One region of the Kitasatospora sp. NBC_00458 genome, then DNA from elsewhere that is predicted to be linked to it. Evidence: riboswitches for the same ligand, from Rfam matches in the RefSeq annotation. Region 1 holds a riboswitch; each other region holds the start of a gene.
What was found. Region 1 has a riboswitch for cobalamin ahead of OG550_RS23255 (ribonucleoside-diphosphate reductase subunit alpha). Riboswitches for the same ligand answer to the same signal wherever they lie in the genome.

Region 2: it holds a riboswitch for cobalamin, as region 1 does, so the genes downstream of both, metE (5-methyltetrahydropteroyltriglutamate--homocysteine S-methyltransferase) here and OG550_RS23255 (ribonucleoside-diphosphate reductase subunit alpha) in region 1, are expected to answer to the same signal.
Region 3: it holds a riboswitch for cobalamin, as region 1 does, so the genes downstream of both, OG550_RS03870 (CoA-acylating methylmalonate-semialdehyde dehydrogenase) here and OG550_RS23255 (ribonucleoside-diphosphate reductase subunit alpha) in region 1, are expected to answer to the same signal.

The regions. Positions count from the first base shown of each region.
Region 1 is NZ_CP107904.1:5,572,880-5,580,560, forward strand. It holds gene OG550_RS23245 (VanZ family protein) at 72-1,355, opposite strand; partial or broken gene OG550_RS32810 (DUF5753 domain-containing protein) at 1,673-2,100, shown strand; gene OG550_RS23250 (ribonucleotide-diphosphate reductase subunit beta) at 2,163-3,158, opposite strand; gene OG550_RS23255 (ribonucleoside-diphosphate reductase subunit alpha) at 3,179-5,617, opposite strand; cobalamin riboswitch at 5,803-5,925, opposite strand; gene OG550_RS23260 (hypothetical protein) at 6,294-7,241, shown strand; gene OG550_RS23265 (glycosyltransferase family 2 protein) at 7,451-7,681, shown strand, end outside.
Region 2 is NZ_CP107904.1:6,931,050-6,938,730, reverse strand. It holds gene metE (5-methyltetrahydropteroyltriglutamate--homocysteine S-methyltransferase) at 1-1,610, opposite strand, end outside; cobalamin riboswitch at 1,836-2,058, opposite strand; gene cobF (precorrin-6A synthase (deacetylating)) at 2,243-3,001, shown strand; gene OG550_RS28285 (anthranilate synthase family protein) at 3,591-5,645, shown strand; gene OG550_RS28280 (TetR/AcrR family transcriptional regulator) at 5,902-6,573, shown strand; gene OG550_RS28275 (SdrD B-like domain-containing protein) at 6,788-7,681, shown strand, end outside.
Region 3 is NZ_CP107904.1:1,116,432-1,124,112, forward strand. It holds gene OG550_RS03870 (CoA-acylating methylmalonate-semialdehyde dehydrogenase) at 1-1,439, opposite strand, end outside; cobalamin riboswitch at 1,651-1,843, opposite strand; gene OG550_RS03875 (trypsin-like peptidase domain-containing protein) at 1,885-6,027, opposite strand; gene OG550_RS03880 (CU044_2847 family protein) at 6,024-6,506, opposite strand; gene OG550_RS03885 (CHAT domain-containing protein) at 6,819-7,681, shown strand, end outside.

The sequences.
Region 1 (7,681 bases):
CCCGCCCGGCGAGACCGCAGGGCGGGGCGGGGAGGAGGCCGCTCACGATCAGCAGCCTGTCGACGGCGCACTCACCCCTGGTGTGCCACGGACTGCCCGGTGACGGCGTCGATGAACTCGACCGTGCCGGAGCTTTGAGTCTCGCCGGGCTTGATGAGGTTGACCACCCAGCAGGGCCGCCACTGTCCGTCGATCTCCTTCGCCAGGAGGAAGGTGGTGTCCGCGCGGGATCCCGACACGGCGGTGACGGCCCGCTGCTTGGCCGTGTCGGCGGTGACGGTGGGTTTCGGCAGCTGGGGGTCGGCGGTCCGGCGTGCGGATGAGGCCATGACCCGGCCGGAGGTGGAGATGGTGATGTCCAGGCGCATGGGCATCAGGACGTTGTCGGCGTTGTAGCGGCGGTAGGTGAGCATGTAGGCGCCGCCCGCGGTGTCGGTGGAGGTCAGGGTCGGAGTCACGGCCCGCGTGAGGTCGGGGAACCAGGCCGCCGCGAAGTCGGTGCCGACCTTGAGGACCTGGTCCCGGGTGAGCGGCCCGGGGTCGATCCGGCTGTCGGCCGAGGCACTGTCGAGAAGGAGCCCGGTGGGCCACTCGATCCGGAACTGGCCGCGGTCGGTGGTGGCGTCGAGGATCGGCTGGGAGGGCTTCTCGGGGGTGCTGGTCAGGCGGGTGGTCTGCAACACGGTGCCGGGGCCGAAGAGCTGGGCGGCGATGTGTTGGGGCAGCTCGGTCTGGTCGGCCGCGGGGGGCGCGTTGAAGCCCGCCGCATCGTGATGGAGCGGTACGTACAGCCAGACGACGGCCGTGACGGCGGCGAGGCCGGTGCCGGCTGCGGCGAGGCCGTGGAGGCCGTCCCGGCGTCCGAACGGCGGCTTGTGGCGGCGGAGCCACAACCAGAGGACCGCGGTAACCGTGCCGATGAGCGCACCGAGAACGTTGTCGACGAGATCCGCGGCGTCGCAGGAGCGGCCGGTTCCCAGGAGGGTCTGGCAGACCTCGGTCACGGCGGAGAGTACCGCGCACGCCGCGAGGACGGTCAGGGGCCGGCGCAGGACCAGCGTGGCGAAGAGGGCGAGCGGCACGTACAGGGCGATGTTCATCAGTCCCTGCAGCGTGGTAGCCGTCTCCCACACCCCGCTGCCGATCGAACAGGTCGGCTTCCCGGCCGACCCGGTGACGGTCGGCGTCAGCGTCGCCGCGACCTCTCCCGCCAGCGACAGCCCCCAGAGCACTGCGGCGGCCGCCGGCCACTGCCGGGGCCGGGCCTGCCACGAGGCCACGGTGCCGAGGGCCAGGCCGAGCACGGCGAAGACGGGGAAGAGAGCGGGAGCTGAGGAGAGAATCGCGTCGATCATCGGTCTTCCGGGATGCGGTCGGGCAGTGGCCCGGGGAGGGCGCAGGGCTCGGCCCGCGCCCTCCCCGCGTTGCAGCGCGGCCCCCCAGCCCACAGATTGAGACCGGGCAGCCCCTTGCGTGGCATGGCCCGGCAGGTCGAAAGCCTTCCGCATACCTCCGATCCGGACAAGTGGACCAGTGGGCGATCTTCATCCCGCTTCGTGTGGGATCCCGCGCCCCGACAGACCGCCCCGGGCGAGGCAGCGGGCGACGCCGTCGCCGCTGCCGGGGCCGATGCAGATGCGGATGAAGTCCCGGTGGGCCTCGCGGGTGGCAATCGATGGTCGTGCCAGGCTTGTTGCAGACCGAGCACTACGCCCGTGCAGTGCTGGAAGCCAATCCGGCTGCCGTCCGACCGGAGCGCATCGAGCAGCTTGTTGAGATTCGGATGGAGGGAAGGAAGGCCTCTCCAGGACGGACCCGGCCAGATTCCGGGCGATCATCCGGGAGCCGGCGCTCAGGTGCCCCGTCGGAGGCAGGAGTGTCCAACGAGCGCAGTCGGAGCACCTTGCCGAGGTTGCTCAGCTTCCGAACACCACCTTGCAGGTTGTGCCATTGGAAGTTGGCGCCACGGCTGGCGCCTGCGGAGCATTGGTGATGTTCGGTCTCACCGACTCCCCGAACCCCTGGGGCGGTCTTCCCGGAGACACCGACGAGCAGCCGTTCCTCGCCGGGGTCAAGGGTGGGGAGTTTCCGACCGACTGACTCAACAGTGATGCCCCGCACGGCTGTGGCTGTGCGGGGCACCTCTGTCGGTTCCTCGTCGCTTAGAAGTCGTCGTCGAAGGCGACCGAGCCCTCGACGGCGACCTGGTACGCGGAGACCCGGCGCTCGAAGAAGTTGGTCAGCTCCTGGACGTTCTGGAGCTCCATGAACCCGAACGGGTTCGTCGACCCGTACCGGATCGGCATGCCGAGGCGGGCGAGGCGCTGGTCGGCCACGGCCTGGAGGTACTCGCGCATCGACGCGGTGTTCATGCCGGGCAGGCCGTCGCCGCACAGGTCCTGGGCGAACTGGAGCTCGGCCTCGACGGCCTCCTCCAGCATCTCCGTCACCTGCTGGGCCATCTTCTCGTCGAAGAGGTCGGGCTCCTCCTCGCGGACGGTGTCGACCACCGACATCGCGAAGTCCATGTGCATGGACTCGTCGCGGAACACCCAGTTCGTCCCCGTCGCCAGGCCGTGCAGCAGGCCGCGCGAGCGGAACCAGTACACGTACGCGAAGGCGCCGTAGAAGAACAGCCCCTCGACGCAGGCCGCGAAGCAGATCAGGTTCAGGAGGAACGCGCGGCGGTCGTCCTTGCTCTGCAGCGAGTCGATGTGGTCGACCGCGTTCATGTACTTGAAGCAGAACTGGGCCTTCTGGTGGATGGAGGGGATGTTCTCCACCGCGGCGAAGGCCGCGTTGCGGTCCTCCGGGTCCGGAAGGTAGGTGTCGAGCAGCGTCAGGTAGAACTGGACGTGCACGGCCTCCTCGAACAGCTGACGGCTCAGGTACAGCCGCGCCTCCGGGGAGTTGATGTGCTTGTACAGGCTCAGCACCACGTTGTTGGAGACGATCGAGTCACCGGTCGCGAAGAACGCGACCAGCCGGCCGATCATGTGCCGCTCGCCCTCACTCAGCTTCGCCAGGTCGGCGACGTCCGAGTGCAGGTCCACCTCCTCCACCGTCCAGGTGTTCTTGATGGCGTCGCGGTACCGGTCGTAGAACGACGGGTAGCGCATCGGGCGCAGCGTCAGCTCGAAGCCAGGGTCGAGCAGCATCTTCTCGCGGTCGGGGGTGCTCACTGGCAGGCCTCGCAGGACTCGGGGTTCTCCAGGGAGCAGGCCAGCGCGGCCTCCTCCTCCGGGGTGAGGGTCGGGGTGCCGGCGCCGATCGGGCCGACGGGGACCGGGGCGGCGGCGCGGGCGGTCCCGGAGGCGGCCTGGGCGATCCGGGTCGCCGGGCGCGAGCGCAGGTAGTAGGTGGTCTTCAGACCGACCTTCCAGGCGTACGCGTACATCGAGCTGAGCTTGCCGATGGTCGGCGCGGCCATGAACAGGTTCAGCGACTGGCTCTGGTCGATGTACGGCATCCGGGCCGCGGCCAGGTCGATCAGCGCGCGCTGCGGCAGCTCCCAGGCGGTGCGGTACAGCGACCGGACCTCGGCGGGCAGCCAGCCGAGCTCCTGGACCGAGCCGTTGGCGTCGCGCAGCGCGTCCCGGGTCTGCTCGTCCCAGACGCCCAGCTCCTTGAGCTCGCGCACCAGGTACGGGTTGACCTGGAGGAACTCGCCGGAGAGGGTCTCGCGCTTGAACAGGTTGGAGACCTGCGGCTCGATGCACTCGTACACGCCGGCGATCGAGGCGATCGTCGCGGTCGGGGCGATCGCCAGCAGCAGCGAGTTGCGCAGGCCGGTGGTGGCGACGCGGGCGCGCAGCGCCTCCCAGCGGTCGGCCCACTCGGGCGCGGCGCTCGGGCTGTGCTTGCCTTCCAAGAAGTGGTCGATGTGCAGCTCGCCGCGGGCGGCGCGGGTCTCGGCGTACGCCTCGTGGCGGCCGAGCTGCTCGGCCAGGTCGGCGGAGCGCTCGTACGCGGTGAGCATGATGCGCTCGGCGATCAGCGTGGAGAGCCGCTTGGCCTCGGCGGAGTCGAAGTCCAGGCGGAGCTGGAAGAAGACGTCCTGGAGGCCCATCACGCCGAGGCCGACCGGGCGCCAGCGGGAGTTGGAGGCCCCGGCCTCGGGGGTCGGGTAGAAGTTGATGTCCACCACGCGGTCGAGGAAGGTGACGGCGGTGCGGACGGTGGAGTCCAGGCGGTCCCAGTCCATCGCGTTCAGCAGGTCGGCGGCGGTCGCGCCGGCGGCCACGTGGGCGCCGAGGTTGACCGAGCCGAGGTTGCAGACGGCGGTCTCGGAGTCGTCCGTGACCTCCAGGATCTCGGTGCAGAGGTTGGAGGAGTGGACGGTGCGGCCGGGCAGCGCGGTCTGGTTGGCGGCGCGGTTGGAGGCGTCCTTGAAGGTCATCCAGCCGTTGCCGGTCTGCGCCAGGGTGCGCATCATCCGGGCGTACAGGGTCTGCGCGGGGATGGTGCGGACGGCCTTGCCGGCCAGCTCGGCCTTCAGGTAGGCCTCGTCGAACTCGGCGCCCCACAGGTCGACCAGCTCGGGGACGTCGGCCGGGGAGAACAGCGACCAGTCGGCGTTGGCGTTGACCCGGCGCATGAACTCGTCCGGGATCCAGTGCGCCAGGTTCAGGTTGTGGGTGCGGCGCGCCTCCTCACCGGTGTTGTCGCGCAGCTCCAGGAACTCCTCGATGTCCGCGTGCCAGGTCTCCAGGTAGACGCAGGCCGCGCCCTTGCGGCGGCCGCCCTGGTTGACGGCGGCGACCGAGGAGTCGAGGGTGCGCAGGAACGGGACGATGCCGTTCGACTTGCCGTTGGTGCCCCGGATCAGCGAGCCGCGCGAGCGGATCCGCGAGTAGGAGAGGCCGATGCCGCCGGCGTGCTTGGAGAGCCGGGCGATCTGCGCGTACCGCGAGTAGATCGAGTCCAGGTTGTCCAGCGGGGAGTCCAGCAGGTAGCAGCTGGACATCTGCGGGTGCCGGGTGCCGGAGTTGAAGAGGGTCGGCGAGGAGGTCAGGTACTCCAGCCGGCTCATCAGGCGGTACAGCTCGGCCACCTCGCGCACCGACTGCTCGTTGTCGCCGACCGCCAGGCCACAGGCGACGCGGAGCAGGAAGTGCTGCGGGGTCTCGACGACCTTGCGGGTGATCGGGTGGCGCAGCAGGTAGCGGGACTGCACGGTGCGCAGGCCGAAGTACTCGAAGCGGTCGTCGCCGGCCGGGTCGATCAGGGCGTTCAGCGCGTCGGTGTGCTTGGCGACGAAGGCCGCGGTGGCGTCGCCGATCAGGCCCTCGGCGTGGCCGACCGTGATCGAGGTGGAGAACGAGACCACGCCCTGGCTCGCCGCCTCGTCGACGATCTCCAGCGCGAGCAGCCGGGCCGCCAGCTTCGAGTACTGCGGGTCCTCGGCGATCATCGACGCGGAGGCGTCCACGGCCAGCCCGCGCAGCTCGGCGAAGTCCGATCCGGCGTGGCGGCCGCGCAGGGCGGCGGCGGCGACGTGGCCGGGGTCCACCTGGGGGAGGTCGGCGCTGCGGTCGGTCAGCAGTCGGAGGAGCGCGCCGCCCGGGTCGGAGACCGTCGGGGCGGTGGGGGCGGAGCTGGAACCCTGGGCGGGCAGGGTGACTGAGGCAGCGGTGGTCAAGGCGCTCTCTCCTGGCGGCGATCGGCGGCTGTGGATCGGGGTACCGGGCCGTTCGGGGCAGGGGAGGACGGCGCGGGCGCCCTGGGCGTCGCGCGGCGTGTCGTCCCCGGCCCGCCCGCGAGGCCCGGAAGGTGGTGCTCGTGCTGGGGCCTCTGCGGGGAGGCGCTCGCACACCGTCGGCAGGTACTCGGACTCGCGGGCCCCGTCGGGGGCGGCCGCTCACCGCTGCGGGGCAGTCCCGGACTCGCACCGGGTTCCCCTGCGTCGACAGCAGGATTGAGCATACATCTAGTGGTGCTCTCCCGATGCGACACCACATGTTGTGCAGCGCGGCGTGTTGGCCCGATGACGGCTGGTACCGGGGCGGGGGTCCGGACACCCGCCCGGAGCCGTGTTCTGAAACGGATTGGTCACCGGATCGACCCCTCGTCCGGTGCATGCCCTACGATCTCGGCACATGAGCGAGGGAACGGGCGCTCCGGGGGATCGGGCCAGTCGGGCCGTGCCGCCGGAGCAGGGTCAGCAGCCTGGGGCACCGGGGCCGGCGCCCCAGCACGGTCAGCCGCCGGTGCCGCCGCCCGGCGGGTTCGGGCCGCCTGCGACGCCGTACGTCCAGCCGGGGGCGGGGGTGCCGCCGCAGGGACCGCCGCCGGTGTTGCCGCAGGTGCCGTCCGGCTCGGTGCCGTACCCGCAGCCGGGTCCGCAGCCGGGCCCGCAGCAGGGTCACCAGCCGGGTCCGCAGCAGGGTCCGCAGCAGGGTCTCCCGCCGCAGGCGCAGTCGGTCGCCGGCGCTCCGACGCAGTTCGTCCAGTGGTCCCCGCAGGGCGGTGGGCCGCAGCCGGTCGCGCCGTCGTCCGCCGAGCCGGACTGGAACGCGATGGCGGACCGGCACGCCACCGATGCGCGCCGGCGCAAGCGCCTGTGGATCGGCGCGGTCGTGGTGGCGGCCGTCCTGGTCGGCGGGATCGTCGGGGCCGGGGTGTGGATCAACGGCAGGGACAAGGGCGGCGACGACCCGCAGCCGGTCGCGAGCTCGTCCACCGCGGGCGGTCCGTCCGCCACGGGCACTCCCACCGAGCAGGCGGTGGCGGCCATCTCCGACGCCGCCACCGACAAGCTGCCGGTCGACGCCGCGACGCTGTTCCCGGACCAGACCCGGACCATCGACGGCAAGGTGTGGACCCGTCAGGTGACCGGGTCGACCGCACCCTGCTCCAAGGCGACCACCGGCGGGCTCGGCCTCGCGCTCGGCGACGACACCTGCCGTTCGCTGGTCCGCGCGACGTACGTCAACGGAGAGAGCGCCGTCACGGTCGGCATCGCGGTCTTCGACAACAAGGCCGGTGCGGACCGGGCGCTCGGCCGGCACGCGGGCCTGATCCAGGGTCTGTCGGGCACCGGCGTCGCGATGTTCTGCGTGACCGACAAGTCGGGCTGCACCGAGACGCACGCGTCGATCGGCCGCTTCGGCTACTTCACGGTGGCGGGCTCGCTGAAGCAGGGCGCGGACCAGAGCGACCAGATCGCGGCGGCCGCGGCCGCCCCGCTGGCGGGGCGCGCCAAGGAGGTCCTGCTGGGCCGCGGCGGTCGCAGCGGCTGACCGCGGGACCGGGGGAAGGCTGAGTCGGGAGGCCGGGGGCGGTCCGATAGGATGACCGCCGCCGGGGGGAGGGATGCACTCTCCACGGCCGCCCTGGTGGGGAATCAGCGAGCAGGAGGTACCGCGCGGTGAGCGCTGCCGTCAATGCGACCAGCAGACGGCGCAGAGCGGCGGGCCGCAGACGCGGACAGGGGGAGCCTGTTCCGGCGATGCTGCTCCCGGCGCCGCCCACTTCCCAGGAGAAGTACAGCTACACCGTCCGGCACCAGTGGGTGTTGACCCTGTGTTCGGTGGTGAGTTTCGGCTGCCTGGTGGTCAGCCAGGCCGAGCTGTACTCGCTCGGGTCGTGGTTCTGGCTCTGCGTCCCGTTCCTGTTCTTCACGGTCGTCTACTACGTGGTGTCGCTGCGCGTGAACAGCTTCACGCCCAACTTCGACATC
Region 2 (7,681 bases), 1.4 Mb from region 1:
TCGACCGTCATCGGGTGCGGGCGGGAGATGTCGCCGGCCAGCACCGGCGGCCGGACGTACCGGGTGCCGTAGGACTGCACCCAGCCCTGCTGGGTGGCCAGGTAGCCGGTGAGCTGCTCGGCGAAGTACTGGACCATGTCGTTGCGCTCGGGTTCGCCGTGCACCAGGACGTCCAGTCCGGCCTTCTCCTGGTAGGCGACGACCTCGCGGACCTCCGCCTCCATCCGCTCCCGGTACCCGGTCCCGTCGAGGCGGCCGGCGCGCAGGTCGGCGCGGGCGGTGCGCAGCTCGGCGGTCTGCGGGAAGGAGCCGATGGTGGTGGTGGGGAGCAGCGGCAGGCCGAGGCGGGCGCGCTGGGCCTCGGCGCGCTCGGGGTAGGCCTGGGCGCGGCGGGCGTCCCCGGGGGTGGTGGCGGCGACGCGGGCGCGGACCGCGGGGTCGCGGGTGAGCGCGGAGGCGGCGCGGGAGGCGAGGTCGGCGCGGTTGGCGGCGAGTTCGGCGGTGATCGCGTGGACGCCCTCGCGCAGGCCCCGGGCGAGGGTGGTGATCTCGGCGGTCTTCTGGCGGGCGAAGGCGAGCCAGCGGGCCACCTGCGGGTCGAGGTCGCGTTCGCGGCCGGCGTCGAGCGGGACGTGCAGCAGGGAGCTGGACGGCGCGACGTCCACCCGGTCGGCCAGGCCGAGCAGGGTGGCGAGGGTGGTCAGCGACTTCTCCAGGTCGTTGATCCAGATGTTGCGGCCGTCCACCACGCCGGCCACGAGGCGCTTGCCGGGCAGTCCGCCGACGGCGGCGAGGTCGGCGAGGTTGGCGGCGCCGGGGCCGGTGAAGTCCAGGCCGACGCCCTCGACGGGGGCCTTGGCGAGGACCTTCAGGGCCTCGCCGGCCCGGTCGAAGTAGGTCGCGACGAGGATGCTCGGCCGGTCGGTGAGCGCGCCGAGCTCGCGGTAGACCCGGGCGGCGGCGTTCAGTTCGGCGGGGGTGCGGTCCTGGACGAGCGCGGGCTCGTCCAGCTGGACCCACTCGGCGCCGGCCGCGCGCAGGTCTCCGAGGAGTTCGGCGTAGACGGGCAGCAGCCGGTCGAGCAGGGTGATCGGCTCGAAGCCGGCGGCCACGCCGGGCGCGGGCTTGGCGAGCAGCAGGTAGGTGAGCGGGCCGACCAGTACCGGGCGGGCGCGGTGGCCGAGGGCGAGGGCCTCGCGCAGCTCGGAGACCGGCTTGGCAGAGTCGGCGGAGAAGACCGTGTCCGGCCCCAACTCGGGTACGAGGTAGTGGTAGTTGGTGTCGAACCACTTGGTCATCTCCAGTGGCGCGACGTCCTGGGTGCCGCGGGCCATCGCGAAGTAGCCGGCCAGCGGGTCGGCGTCGACGGCGGCGCGGTGGCGCGGCGGGATCGCGCCGACGGCGACCGTGGCGTCCAGCACGTGGTCGTAGAACGAGAAGTCGCCGGTAGGGACTTCGCCGATCCCGGCCTCGGCCAGCTGCCGCCAGTTGTCGCGGCGCAGGCCGGCGGCGGTGGCCTGCAGTGCGTCGGCGTCGACGCGGCCGGCCCAGTAGCCCTCGACGGCCTTCTTCAGCTCCCGGTTCGGCCCCTGCCTCGGGTAGCCGTACACGGTGGCCTGCGGGGCGGTGGAGTGCGGCGCGGCGGCCTGCGGACCTGCCTGCGCGGCGGCCTGCGGGGTGGTGGAACTCGTTGACACGGAACTCTCCTTCGCGAGTCGCGCTGCGATCCCGGGAGAGCACGCGGACGCGAAGGTACGGCAGCGGGGACGCGGCACCGAGTCGTGCCCGCCCGCTTCGCCGACCCGCCCACGAGGTCACCGAGATCACCGCGTACGGGGTGCACGCGGGCAGTGGCAGGTCTTCGGACTCGCGGGCACGCCCGCCCTTGAAGGGCGGACACCTAGTGGCCGTCGCTTCCCGGGCCCCGGTGGGGCCCAGTGCATGTGACGGCGGTCGTTCCCACTCACCGCTGCGGGGCAGTCCCGGATTCCCACCGGGTTCCCTCTTGCGACGCGCCTGCCTGGCTGGCAGGGCGAACCGACTGCGGGGCACAGCCTAGGCCCACCCGAGCCGCGCCGTCGGCGATTGTCCGGATGGCGGATGGCCGCGTGGGCGCGCAGGGCGCCGTGGCCGACACGGGCGGGCGGGGAGAGGAGCAGCGGGCGGCGGACGGCGGGCGGCGGACAGCGCGGCGGACGGGCGGGCGGTGGCCGGACAGCGGACGGACGGCACAATCGCTGTCATGCAGCACATCTTCGTCATCGGCATCGGCGCGGGCGACCCCGACCACCTGACCCTGCAGGCGGCCAAGGCCCTCGCCCGCACCGACGTCTTCTTCATCCTCGACAAGAACGAGGAACGCCAGGACATGATCCGGCTGCGCCGGCAGATCCTGGGCGAGCACGGCCGGCCCGGCCACCGCGTGGTGGAGGTGTCGGACGCGGAGCGGGACCGCACCACCCCGGCGTACGCGGCGGCCGTGGAGGACTGGCGCAGCCGCCGGGCCGACCTGGTCGAGCGGCTGGTCGCCGAGCACCTCGGCCCGGAGGAGACCGGCGCGTTCCTGGTCTGGGGCGACCCGAGCCTCTACGACAGCGTCATCGCCGTGATCGACGAGGTGCTGGCGCGCGGGGGTGCGGCGTTCGGGTACGAGGTGATCCCGGGGATCAGCAGCGTCTCGGCGCTCGCCGCGCGGCACCGCACCACGCTGACCCGGGTCGGCCGTCCGGTGCAGATCACCACGGGCCGGCGCCTCGCCGAGGGATTCCCCGAGGGCGTGGACGACGTGGTGGTGATGCTCGACGGGCGGGCCGCCTTCACCGCGGTCGACCCGGAGGGGCTGGAGGTCTTCTACGGCGCCTACCTCGGCACGCCCGACGAGATCCTCGCCGCCGGTCCGCTCGCGGAGACCGCCCCGCGGATCCGGGAGCTGCGCGAGGAGGCCCGCGTGCGCAAGGGCTGGATCATGGACACCTACCTGCTCCGCCGCACGGAGGGCTGACGCCCGCCCATGCGCCGTCCCCGCACCGGCGGGGGCGGCGCATTCGTGTGTGCGGACGGGGTCCGCGGGGCCGCGTCCGCTGGACGGGTTCCGCGAGCCGGGGAGCGGGCCGGGAGACGCGGGACGGGGTCCGCGGAACGGGTCGCACAGGAAATGCTTGACGTTTGTTGACCGCGAGTAGGTAAGGTTAGCCTCACTTCATATACAGCGTCCAACGGGAGCTGCAGATGGCCCTTCGACCATGTCGCGCCGGCCGTCCTGTCCAGCCCTGTCCGGACCAGACCCACCCCCGCCGTGCCGGCCCGGACCGTTCCGGCCTCCATCGCAGCGGCTCCGTCCGTCGGGACGGCACCCCCTGTCGTGACGGCACAGCTCGGACCGGCCCCGCCCCCGGGCGGCAGGGTCCGGCGCGGCCGGGTGTGGGCGGCACCCGCCACCTCCGCCGCCACCCTCCCGGAGGGACCGCTCCCTTGACGATCCCGCAGACAGCCCCGTACTCCACGCCGACCGCGGCTCCGAGCGCACCGCCGACCGGTTCACCGGCCGGATCACCGGGTGCGCCGCCGACCGCCGCCGGAAGCGTGCGGCGATGACCAGGACCGCCCAGCGCCTGCTCCGCCTCATCACCGGCTCCGCGCCGCCGCCGTTCGCCCTGGTGCACCGCCCCGGGACCACCGGTCCCGGCATCCTCGACGTCCTCACCGGCACGGTGAGCCACCCGGCCCGGATCGCCGACCTGCCCGTACCGGTGCCGGACACCGACGCCCCCGGCCGCCACCACGTCCTCGCCCTCCTCCCCCGCCTGCCACAGGGCGAAGGCCCCGCGCCGGGGGGACCGGCCAGGCCGGGTGGACTGACCGGGCCGGGTGGACTGACCGCGCTCACCGTCACCGAGCAGGCGCTGGCCCCGGTCGCGGAGGTGCTCGGACTGCTGCCCGGCACACCGGTCGCCCTCACCGAACCGGACGCCGGCCCCGTCGGCGCTCCCGGCGTGCCCGGCGTGCCCGGCGTGCCCGGCACCGGGCGCCCCTTCGCGGCCACCGTCGCCGACTGGTCGCCGACCGCCGCGCTCGCCCTCTTCCGGCGACTGCTGGGACGACACCCGGGCTCGTACTGGACGTTCGTCGTGCACACCGGTGACCACGCCTTCATCGGAGCCTCGCCCCGTCGCCACGTCGCCCTCGACCGCGGCACCGTCGTACTGAACCCGGTCGGCGGCACCCACCGGTACCCGTCCGACGGGCCCGCCCCCGAGGGGCTCCTGGCCTTCCTGGCCGACCCCGAGGAGGCCGCCGGGCTCTACCGGGCGGTCGACGAAGGACTCGGAACGGCGGGTCGGCTCTGCGAGGACGGCGGCCGGATCACCGGTCCCCGCCTGCGGAGCACGCACCGGCTCGCCCACACCGAGTACCTGGTCGAGGGCCGGACCACCCGCGACGTCCGGGAGATCCTCCACGAGACGCTCCCCGCGCCGACCGCCCCCGACGACGGAGCAGCGCTCGACGACGGAACCTCCCCCGCCGCCGGGGCCGCCCCGGACGGCCACCCCGGCGTGATCGCGCTGATCGGCAGGGACGGCCGCGGCCGCCAGGCCCTGGACTCCGCCGTGCTCGACGGGACCGCCGACATCGACGCGGCCGGCCGTCTGCGGTTCCACCCCGCTCCGGCCCGGGTGCACGGGTCGGACCCGGCGGCGACGGCCGGAGCGGCAACCAGGACGACGGCCGAGACCGCCGGCCTGCTCCGGGCCCTGGCAGCCGACGCCCCCGTGCCCGGGGAGCGCGCACCGGAACCGCCCGACCTCGGCTCGCACCCCGCCGTCCGCCGGGCCCTCGCCGGCCGCAACGAGCCGCTCGCCGCCTTCTGGCAGTCGGCGCCGGGCGAGCGCGCACGACCGGTGCCCGCGCTCGAAGGTCGCCGGATCCTCGTCCTGGACTCCGGGGACGCGCTGACCGCCCCGGACCGGACCCTGCTCACCGCCCTCGGCGCCACCGTCGAGGTCCGCCGGCTCGACGAACCGCACACCACCGGCCCGAACGGCACCGGCCCGTGCCTCACGGGCCCCCACCTCGCCGGCCCCTACCTCGCAGGCCAGTACCCCGCCGGCCCGGACCCGTTCGGCGTCGACGCCTACGGCCTGGACGGGTACGACCTGGTGGTCACCGGTCCCGGCCCCGGCGACCCCCGGCGGAGCACCGGCCCCGGGATCGCCCGGCTCCGGACCGCCACCGCGCGGCTGCTCTCGAACGGCACCCCGTTCCTCGCGGTCGGCCTCGGCCACCAGGTGCTCTGCACCCTGCTCGGCCTGGCCGTCGTCCGCAGACCCGTCCCGCAGCGGGGCGTCCAGCGGGTCGTGGACCTGTTCGGGCGGTCCGAGCCGGTCGGCTTCCACTCGGCCTTCGTCGCCCGCTGCGGCTCCGAGGACTTCCCCTCCCTCTGGCGGCCCGGCAGCGTCCGGGTCTCCCGCGACCCCGCCGACGACGAGGTCCACGCCCTGCGCGGGCCGGACTTCGCCTCCGTGCAGTTCCATCCGGCGTCCGTCCTCACCCGCAACGGCCCCGCGGTCCTCGGCGGCCTGCTCGCCGATCTGCTGGCGGAACCGGCCGAACGGGCCGAACGGGCCGAACCGGCCGGAACCGCCTGAGCGGGCCGGGAGGCGGTCGGCAGCGGGTGCCGCCGACCGCCTCCCCTCCCGTCCCGGCCGCACCGCCTCTTGAACGCCGTCCAAGCGGCGGTGCGAACCCCCGCCGATGGGCCGCCGCTGACATCGAAAAGGCCAGGTCAACGCGCCCCCGGGGCGGCGCCGCAGCCCGGCGGGCGCACGGCACCGGCTCTCGCCAGACTCTCGGGCGCTGAACTAGGGTCGCCGTATGATCCGGTCCCCCCGCAGACGCTCCCGCATGGCCGAAGGCCTCCCGCCCATCACCGCGGAGAAGATCGTGGCCGCCGCCCTGGAGCTGACCAGGGCGCATGGGCTGGACAACTGGTCGATCCGGCAGCTGTCGGGGGCCCTCGACGTGTGGCCGGGCGTGATCTACCACCACATCGGCGACCGCGACGCCGTGGTCGCCGAGGTCACCGACGCCGTCGTCGCCGCCATGCCCGTCCCGGACCGGGACCTCCCCTGGCGGCAGTGGTTCACCGAGCTCCTGGTCGACGGGCGGGCGGTGATGCGGCAGCACCCGGGCGTCGCCCGCCGGATGTGCCTCGTCGGCCCGACCGTCCCCGCCGCCCTGCCCGCCATCGACACCGGGGTGCACATCCTGGAGCGCGCCGGATTCGGCGCGGACGCCGCCCCGGTCTACCGCTACCTGTTCGACAGCGCCTTCCTGCTGGTCGCGTCCGAGGACGACCGCGCCGCGACCCCGGCCGCCCGGTACGACCCGCACGACGTCCTCGCGGCGTACGAGGACTCCACGGACCACCCCGGCCTGGCCTCCGCGGCCCGGTACGCCCGGTACACCCGGGAGCGCGCCGCCGGCGGGCGGACCGCCGAGGACGCCGCCGCCGCGTTCCACGCCTTCACGGTCGCCCGCGCCCTCGACGGCGCCGAGGCCCTCCTCCCCCGCTGAGCCGCGGCCCCGCGGCCCCGCGCACCCGTAGCCCCAGGCCGCGAAGACCTCGACGGCCGCACCCTCGGCGCTCCCACCCCCGCTCCCCGCTCCCCGCCTCCGTCGGACGGGTGCCTCCGCCCAGCCCGACCGATGTCACCTGATCAGGTGACAGGCCGTCACCGGGCCCCGCGCCGCTCGTGGGCGCGTCCCCCGGTCGGTTGCACTTACCGGCATGCGCATTCCACATCGAACCGGGCGAATCGTTTCGTCGCTCGCCCTCCTCGCAGGTACCCTGCTGGGCGGCGGCCTGCTGGCCACACCGGCGCAGGCCGCGATCTCCTTCACCAAGAGTGTCGACAAGGCGACCGCCTCCCCCGGGGAGAACGTCACCTTCACCCTCCGGTACACCTGCTCGGTGACCGAGTGCACCAACGGGGAGATCATCGACACCCTGCCGGCGAACATGGAGTTCGTCGGCTGGACGCCCGACCCGTCCACGGTCGACGAGGCCGGTTCGACCGTGCCCGCCCAGGGGGCGATGGGCGGCACGATGGACATCAAGCTGAAGAGCCTCAGCCCGGGGACGACGGCCACCATCACGGTGGTGATGAAGTACCCCAACTTCTCCACCCCCGACGGGACCGCCTCGACCAACGCGGCCACCATGACGGCCGACGGGGAGACCTCCCAGACGGCGACCGCCGACACCAAGGCCGCGGTGCAGCCGCAGTACACCGTCACCAAGGGCGTCCAGACCTCCAGCAGTGACGGGCGGACGGTCACCTTCCAGTTCAGCACCTGCGCCACCGACCTGGTCCCCAACGTCGACCTCACCACCAGCCGGCTGCTCGACACCCTGCCGCCCGGCGCCGTGGTCGACACCGGCCGCTCACCCGGCTGGTCCCCGGTCGCCCCCGGCCCCAACACCTGGGGCTACGACATCGGCGAGTTCGTCTCCGGCAACGGCCGGGGCGGCTGCCGCCTCCCGGGCGTCCTGGTGGTCAACTTCCCGGAGAGCGACTTCCCCAACGGCACCAGCGCCACCAACACCACCGACCTGCTCGGCTCCCCGCTCGGCGAGCCCGAGCGGCAGCTGGACGACGACGCCGCCACCACCGGCACGTTC
Region 3 (7,681 bases), 4.5 Mb from region 1:
GTGACGGTGCGGGTGCGGGTGTAGAAGCGGATCGAGTCCGGCCCGTGCTGGTTGAGGTCGCCGAACGCGGACCGCTTCCAGCCGCCGAAGGTGTGGTAGGCGATCGGCACCGGGATCGGCACGTTCACGCCGACCATGCCGGTGTTCACCCGGCGGGTGAAGTCGCGGGCGGTGTCGCCGTCCCGGGTGTAGATCGCCACCCCGTTGCCGAACTCGTGCTCGCTGGGCAGCCGCAGGGCCTCCTCGTAGTCGGCGGCGCGCACCACCGAGAGGACCGGGCCGAAGATCTCCTCGCGGTGGATCCGCATGTCCGGCGTGACCCGGTCGAACAGCGACGCGCCGAGGAAGAACCCGCCCTCGTGCCCCTCCAGCCGGAAGTCCCGTCCGTCGACGACCAGTTCGGCGCCCTCCCGGACGCCCAGGTCCAGGTAGCCGCGGACCCGCTCCAGCGCGTCCGGGCCCACCAGCGGGCCGAAGTCCGCCTCCGGGTCGTCCGAGCGGCCGACCTTCAGCGCGCCGATCCGCTCGACCAGCTTGGCCACCAGGGCGTCGGCGGTCTCCTCGCCGACCGGGACGGCGACCGAGATCGCCATGCACCGCTCGCCCGCCGAGCCGTAGCCGGCGCCGATCAGCGCGTCGGCCACCTGGTCGAGGTCGGCGTCCGGCATGACGATCATGTGGTTCTTGGCACCGCCGAAGCACTGGGCGCGCTTCCCGTGGGCGGCGGCCGTCGCGTAGACGTACTGGGCGATCGGCGTCGAGCCGACGAACCCGAGCGCCTGCACCCGCGGGTCCTCCAGCAGGGTGTCGACCGCCTCCTTGTCCCCGTTGACCACGTTGAGGACGCCCGGCGGCAGGCCCGCCTCCAGGAACAGCTCGGCCAGCCGCAGCGGCACCGAGGGGTCCCGCTCGGAGGGCTTGAGGATGAAGGCGTTGCCGCAGGCCAGCGCGGGCGCCGCCTTCCACAGCGGGATCATCGCCGGGAAGTTGAACGGCGTGATCCCGGCGACGACGCCGAGCGGCTGGCGCATCGAGTACACGTCGATGCCGGTGCCCGCGTTGTCGGTGAACTCGCCCTTCAGCAGGTGCGGGATACCGGCGGCGAACTCCACCACCTCCAGCCCGCGCTGGAGGTCGCCGTGCGCGTCGGCGACCGTCTTGCCGTGCTCGGCGGAGAGCAGCCTGGCGAGCGGCTCCCGCTCCTGCTCGACCAGTTGGAGGAAGCGCAGCAGCACCCGGGCCCGGCGCTGCGGGTTCCAGGCCGCCCACTCGGGCTGCGCCTGCGCGGCGTCGGCGATCACCGCCTCGACCTCGGCGCGGCTCGCGAGCGGCACCCGGGCCTGGACCCGGCCGGTGTTGGGGTCGTACACGTCGCCGAGGCGGCCGGACGTCCCGGGGACGCGCTTGCCTGCGACGAAGTGGGTCAGTTCACGGACCATCGGTTCCTTCTCTCGTCTGGGGTGGGGAGAGGAGGAATGGAGGACTCCGCCCACGGCGGCACGCCGCGCGGTGGCGCGGCGGGGCGGCCGTCGGCGGGGTGCGACAGGCGGACCGTCAGAGCAGGTGGGCCCCGGCGGGCGGCACAGGACGGCCGGGGGCGGTGGAACGGGAGCAGCCCGGAGTCATGCGTGTCGTCTCCATCCTCGTGGAAAACACGGACCGTCCGCGGCCGGTATCCTGACTCCCGGATCGACGCCCGCCCGCGGGCCTTCCCGGCTGGCTGCCAGTGGCCGTGTCCTGCGTGGACGGACTCCCCGGTCACAGTGGCGGGACCGTGCCGGACTCACACCGGCTTCCCTGACACCGCGGACCTTTCCACGACCATATAGTCGGACGTCCTAGTAAGTCCAGGGCCCCACGCGGACGACGGGCGACCCGCCCTCCCTACCCGGCACCGGGCAGGGCCGCCGCCGGCCGGTCGTCGGCGCCGCGCAGCTCCAGGAAGAGCCAGGCCTCCCTGACCGGCGGATACCGCGTGTCGGCCGTGAGCAGGACCTCCGCCTGTCGGCAGGCCTCCTCCACCGGTACGGCACCCTCCCGATGACGGGCGAGCACGTCGCGCAGCCGCTCCAGCTCCTCACTGGTCGGCGCCTCCTCCGAACCGGCCCCGCCCTCCGGCAGGTCCCCGGCCTCCGGGGCGCCCTCGTCCGCCCCGACCGGCCGGTCCACCCGGCCCAGCTCCCCGGGCCGACCGGCGGACGCCTCGCCGTCCCCGCCGCCCGCCACCAGCACGTCCGGGAACAGCCGCACGGCGGCGTGCCGCAGCAGGACCTCGGTCCGCAGCAGCGCCGGAACGTCCGCGCCGACCGCCGTGGACCCGGCCGCCGCAGGCCCGGCCGACCGGAGCGCCGCCAGGGCCCGGTCCAGGGTGAAGCCGGCGTTCCGATGGGAGCCCGCCCGCATGTACAGCGCGCTCAACCTCACCAGGGCGTCCAGGATCCGGCCGCTCGTCCCCTCCCGGAGGCAGTGGTCGGCGGCGGCGTTGCAGAGCTCCGCCGCCGCCGCGAGGTCCCCGGTCGCCTCCGCCGCCTCGGCCGCGATGCCGCAGCAGGTCGCCGCGTCCAGCAGACGCCCCTGCCGCTCCCAGCGGTCCGCCGTGTCCCGGGCCGTGCGCACGGCCGCCGCGTACTCCCCCGTGAGCAGCTCGGCCCGGGACAGGTCGTGCCTGGCGGACGCCTGCTGGTACCCGTCGCCGTGGCGGTCGGCGAGCTCCACCGCACGCCGCCCCCAGAGGAGACCCGCGGGTCCGTCGTCCATCCGCAGCGCGATCAGGCAGTTGTTGGCGGCCACGGGCACCGCCGTCCGCCACCGGCCGAGCCCTTCGAGCGCATCCGCCGCCTCGACGCCCTCCGCCAGCGCCTCCGGGAAGCGCTCCTGCTCCCACCGGAGCAGGCTCAGCCGGAAACGCGCCTCGGCCGCCCGCTCGGGCAGCCCGTACGACCCGGCGATCCGGATCGCCTCCCGGGCCGATGCCTCGACCGCGTCGAAGGCCCGTTTCGCCAGCAGGGTCTCCGCGTTGAGCAGGCAGGCCTTCACGGCCTCCTCCGGCTCCCCCGCCTTCAGGTGCAGGGCGACCCGGGTCGCGTTGATCGCCAGGATGCCGTCGAGCTCGCCGCGCGCCAGGGCGAGGACGTGCAGACCGATCGCCAGCCGGGTGGCGAGGTCGAGCCAGTCGTGCTCCTGGGCCAGCCGCAGCGCGTCCTCGAACCGGGCCGGGTCGAGCTCGCCCGCCTGTCCGCCGTCCACGGTCTCATCGGTGATGCCGGCGATCGCGTCGCACAGGTAGGCCACCGATCGCTGCCGGAAGTCGCTTACGGCGTCCGGCTGTTCCTCCGCCGCGAGGCGCTCCAGCGCGTACAGCCGGACCAGGTCGAAGAGGGTGAAGGTGGCGAGCAGCGGCCGGTCCGGAACGCGGACGACCTCCTTCCCGGCGAGGCTGCGGTCCGCCAGCCGGTTGAGGAGGAGCTCCTGGCGCAGCGGCGGGGCTTCGAGGCCGTGGCCCAGCTCCGGCCCGGTGGTCGCCGAGCCAGGAGCGGCGGCGGTGTAGCGGAACACCCGCCGGGCCGGCCCGTCCAGCGCGTCGTAGCTCAGTCCGATGACCGCCCGCAGGGCCCGGTCACCGGCCTCCAGGTAGTCGAGCCGGGTGGTCTCCTCCTCCAGGACCTGCACCAGGTAGTCGAGGTCGAGGTCGGGATCGCTGGTCAGCCGGGCCCCGACCATCCGCAGCGCCATCGGCACGTCGTCGCACAGGTGGGCGAGCAGGTGGAGCGGGCGGTGGTCGGCCACGTGGTCGTCGCCGCACCAGGACAGCACCCGGACGGCCGCGTCACGGTGCAACGGGCCCACCGTGAAGACGAGTCCGGGATCGGCGTAGCCCTGCTGCCGGTCCCGCGAGGTGACGATGACCGCCCCGCCCGCGGCGGCCCGGGCGAGCGGCGCCACGTGGGCGGCGTCCCGGGCGTTGTCGAGGACCAGCAGGACGCCGCGGTCGCTCAGGGCGCCCGTGAAGGCCGCGAAGAGGTGGGCGTCGTCCATCGCGCCGGAGCCGAGGTCGAGACCGAGCGCCTCGGTCACCACCCGGACGACGGTCCGGGCGTCCCGGCACAGGCCGGGCTGCAGACCGAACAGGTCGAGGTGGAGGGCGCCCCCGGGGAAGTCGGGAGCGAGCCGGTGGGCGACCTCGACGGCCACGGCCGAGGTGCCGACGCCGGGCTGACCGGCCAGGAAGGCGGTGGCCCGCCCGTAGCGGGCGTGGCGTCTGCGCAGTGCCCCGACGATCCGGTCGACCAGCTCCTCACGCCCCAGGAAGCACGGGTCCTGGTCCGGCAGCCGGGCCAACTGGGCTGCCACGGAGGCGAGATGACGTTGGGCCACGGCTCCGCCTGGCCCGTGGAGGCCCTCGACGCCACCGGTGGCGCCCGCTCCGCCGGGGATGCCCGCTCCCCCGGGGGCCGCGCCCGTGGAGGCCGCGCCTCCGGTGGCGGATCCGCCCTCCGGTTCCGAGGCGGGGGCGGTGAGGAGCGCCAGCGCGGTCGAGGTGCCGCGCAGCGGCGGCAGCTGCTCCGCCACGGCGGCGAGGAACGTCCGCAGACCCGGCCCGCCCGCAGACCTGCGCCCGTTTCCGCTCGCGCTACCGGTCCCGCTCGCACCCCCGGTCCCGGTCCCGGTCCCGCCGGTCAGGGCAGCGGCGAGATGGCGCCGCCCGGTGGCCGACAGCCGGGCGAACAGCGGCTCGGCCAGCGCGTCCACCAGAGCCGCCCGGAACGCGTCGAGCAGCGCGGAGAGCCGGTCCGCACCGCCGGACGCAGTGGAGGCTCCGGACCCCTCGGGCTCGGCCTGCACGTCGAGCTCGGCCTGCGCGTCCACCGGGACCGGCGGGGCGAGCGGGACAAGCCAGCGGCGGCGAGCCTCGTCGTGCTCGGGCAGGGCCCGCAACAGCACCCGGGGGTCGAGTCCGTGCCGGCGCAGTCGACGCCGGAACGCCCACACCTCGGACACCTCGCCCGGCCCTCCGCCGAGGGTGCCCGCGGCCCGGCGGAGCAGTTGCTCCAGGACGACGACGAGGCCGCCCGTGCCGCGGGCGGCCTCGTCCAGCGCGGCCAGGACCTGGAAGACCTCCAGCGCCGCCTCGAACGGACCGGCCGACTCGCCGCCCGGGCCGGGCACGTCGTCCGCAGTCGGCCGGTCCGCCCGTACGCCGGTCGCGTTCGGTCCGCTCGCGCCGCTCGCGCCGTTCGGTCCGTTCACGCCGGGTGCGGGCGCCCACCCCGCCGTCACGGCGGTCGCCGCGACGGCGTTCACCCGGTCGGTGAGCACCACCTGGGTGTGCAGGGCCAGGCCGGGGACGCCGGCGAGCAGCGCGGCCAGGTCCTCCGTCCTCGCGGCCCAGACCGTGTCCCGCAGCCAGCCGTCCAGGCTGTTGTACCGCGCCGAGACGACGCCCACCACCAGGTTGTCGCGGATCCGCAGGACCGGCGCACCGCTCATCCCGGGCACCACCGAGTCGGCGCTGAACCTGCCCAGGGAGACCTGCCGGTCCGTCAGGGTGCCGCCCTGCCAGGCACCGGGGGCGTCGAGGTGCCGGTAGTCACGGCCCGGGTCGACGATCGTCGGGACACCCGTCACGAAGACGCCCGTCCGCAGCTCGACCCCGTCGGTGGGCAGCAGGCCCGCGACGGAACCGGCCAGCGGCTCGGCACAGCGCAGCACGGCAAGGTCCCACACCGGTCCGGTCGCCACGACGTCCGCCGCCCGGACACCCGCCTGCCCACCCGCCTGCCCACCCGTCGGACCCGCGGGCGGGCTCGCCGACGAGTCGGCGTCCGGACCGGCGAGCGGGTCGGCGAGCGGGTCGATCAGCACCCGGCCGCCGACCTCGGCGCACCCCAGGTCGGCGAGCACGTGCCACGCGGTGACGATGACGCCCGGGGCCACCTGGAAGCAGGTGCCGACCGGTTCACCCGCCGGGCCGAGGACCCGCCCGAGCGCCCCCGAACTGCGCGGCTCCCGGTAGGCGGCTGCCGTCACGCCTGCTCCGCCGGCCCGACGCGGCCGGCCGGCGCGGTGACCCCGGCAGCCCCGGAGCCGTCCGGCCCCTGAGCGGCCTGCGCGGCGTCGTCCTCGCCGTCCTCGTCGGACGCCTGCGCTTCCCCCTCGCCCGGCGCCACCGGGTCGGTCCCGCCACCCCGGCGGTACGTCAGCTTCACCTTCAGCGTCGCCTGTCCCGCCGTACTGGCCATCAGGACCGTGCCCTTGGCGGAGAAGCTGAGGCCGAACTCGACCTCCATCTCGTCCGGCCGGGCGGCCCGCCGGCCGGCCCCCTCGATCACCTGGACCGTGGAGGCGGCGATCTCGACGATGGCCTGCTGGGCCCGGGTGAAGGCGTCCCGCACCTGCTCGGCCGAGTCACCGAGCCGCGACGTGCCCTGTGTCCCGGCCACCGGTACGGTCTCGACCTCCAGGACGGCGTCGCCCACCTGCACCGTGATCGGAATTCCCGCTGCCACCGACTCTCCTGACCGTTCGTCGACGCGATCGGAACGGCGCTCACCCTACTGTCCCACCCGCACCGCCGCCTGCGATTCGGCGAGAAGCCCGGCCCCCGGCGCGCCGGGCCGAGCGGGCAAGCCCCCAGCGGTCCGGCCCCGTCCCGTCCGGGCCCGCGCGGGGGCGGATCCGGACGGGACGCAGGCGCCTGCGGGCGGAACGCGGTCGGTTCCCGGTTGGGATCCGGTCGCCGGGCCCGAGCGGGGTTCCGGCACCCCCGGGGCGGGCCATGATGTGGACGCCACGAGGCGCACGGACGACGGAGTCGCATCATGACGGTTGGTCAGAACGATCTTCCAGAGCCACAGTTCACCGACGGCAGCGGTCTTGCCGGGGTGCGTGCCTGGGCCCTGGACGCGACGGGGCGGGCCGAGGCGCTGCTGCTGCCCGACCCGTCCGGACCTCCCCGGCCGCGGATCGACGACCCGGTGGCCCACGACCGGCTGATCGGTGAACTCGGCGAGCTGGAGGGGCTGCTGGAAGCTGACGAGCCGATCCGTACCCTCCTCGCGGCGCGCCTCGGCGGCCTGCTCGCCGTCCGCCACAACAGGGGCGGCACGGAACCCGCCGACCGGCCCCGCGCCCTGCGGCTGCTCCGCGAGGCGCGGAGCGGCGGGACGCCGCTCACCGGTTGGGAGGCCCACCGGACCACCGTGTACCTCGCCACCCTGCTGTTCCCGGTGCCCCCCGCGAAGCGTCCCGGGGGCGCGGTGGACTTCTCCACCGTGATCGCCTGGCAGCTGGACAATACCGATGCCCTCGACTTCCGCGGCCCGGAGCTCACCGAACTGCGCGGACTGCTGGACGACCTGCGGGACGCCCCGCTGCCACCACACGTGCGCTTGCACCTGGACACCATGGCCATGGCGCTCGGTCTGGCCCACGGCAGTGCCGCCGACTTCGTCGCGGGCATCGGACCGCTGATCGACTCGCTGCCGCCGGACTTCCCCAACCTGAAGCAGCTACGGGTGATGCTCAGCCTCGCGTCCTCGTCCCTGCCCGCAGCCGCACCGCCCGTCGACCCCCCGGGTCCCGCCTACCGGGCAGCCACGGAACCGGCGCCCGCGAAGCCCGCGTCCACCGAGCCCGCGCCCGACGAACCGACGCCCACGGAATCCGTGCCCACCGAACCGCC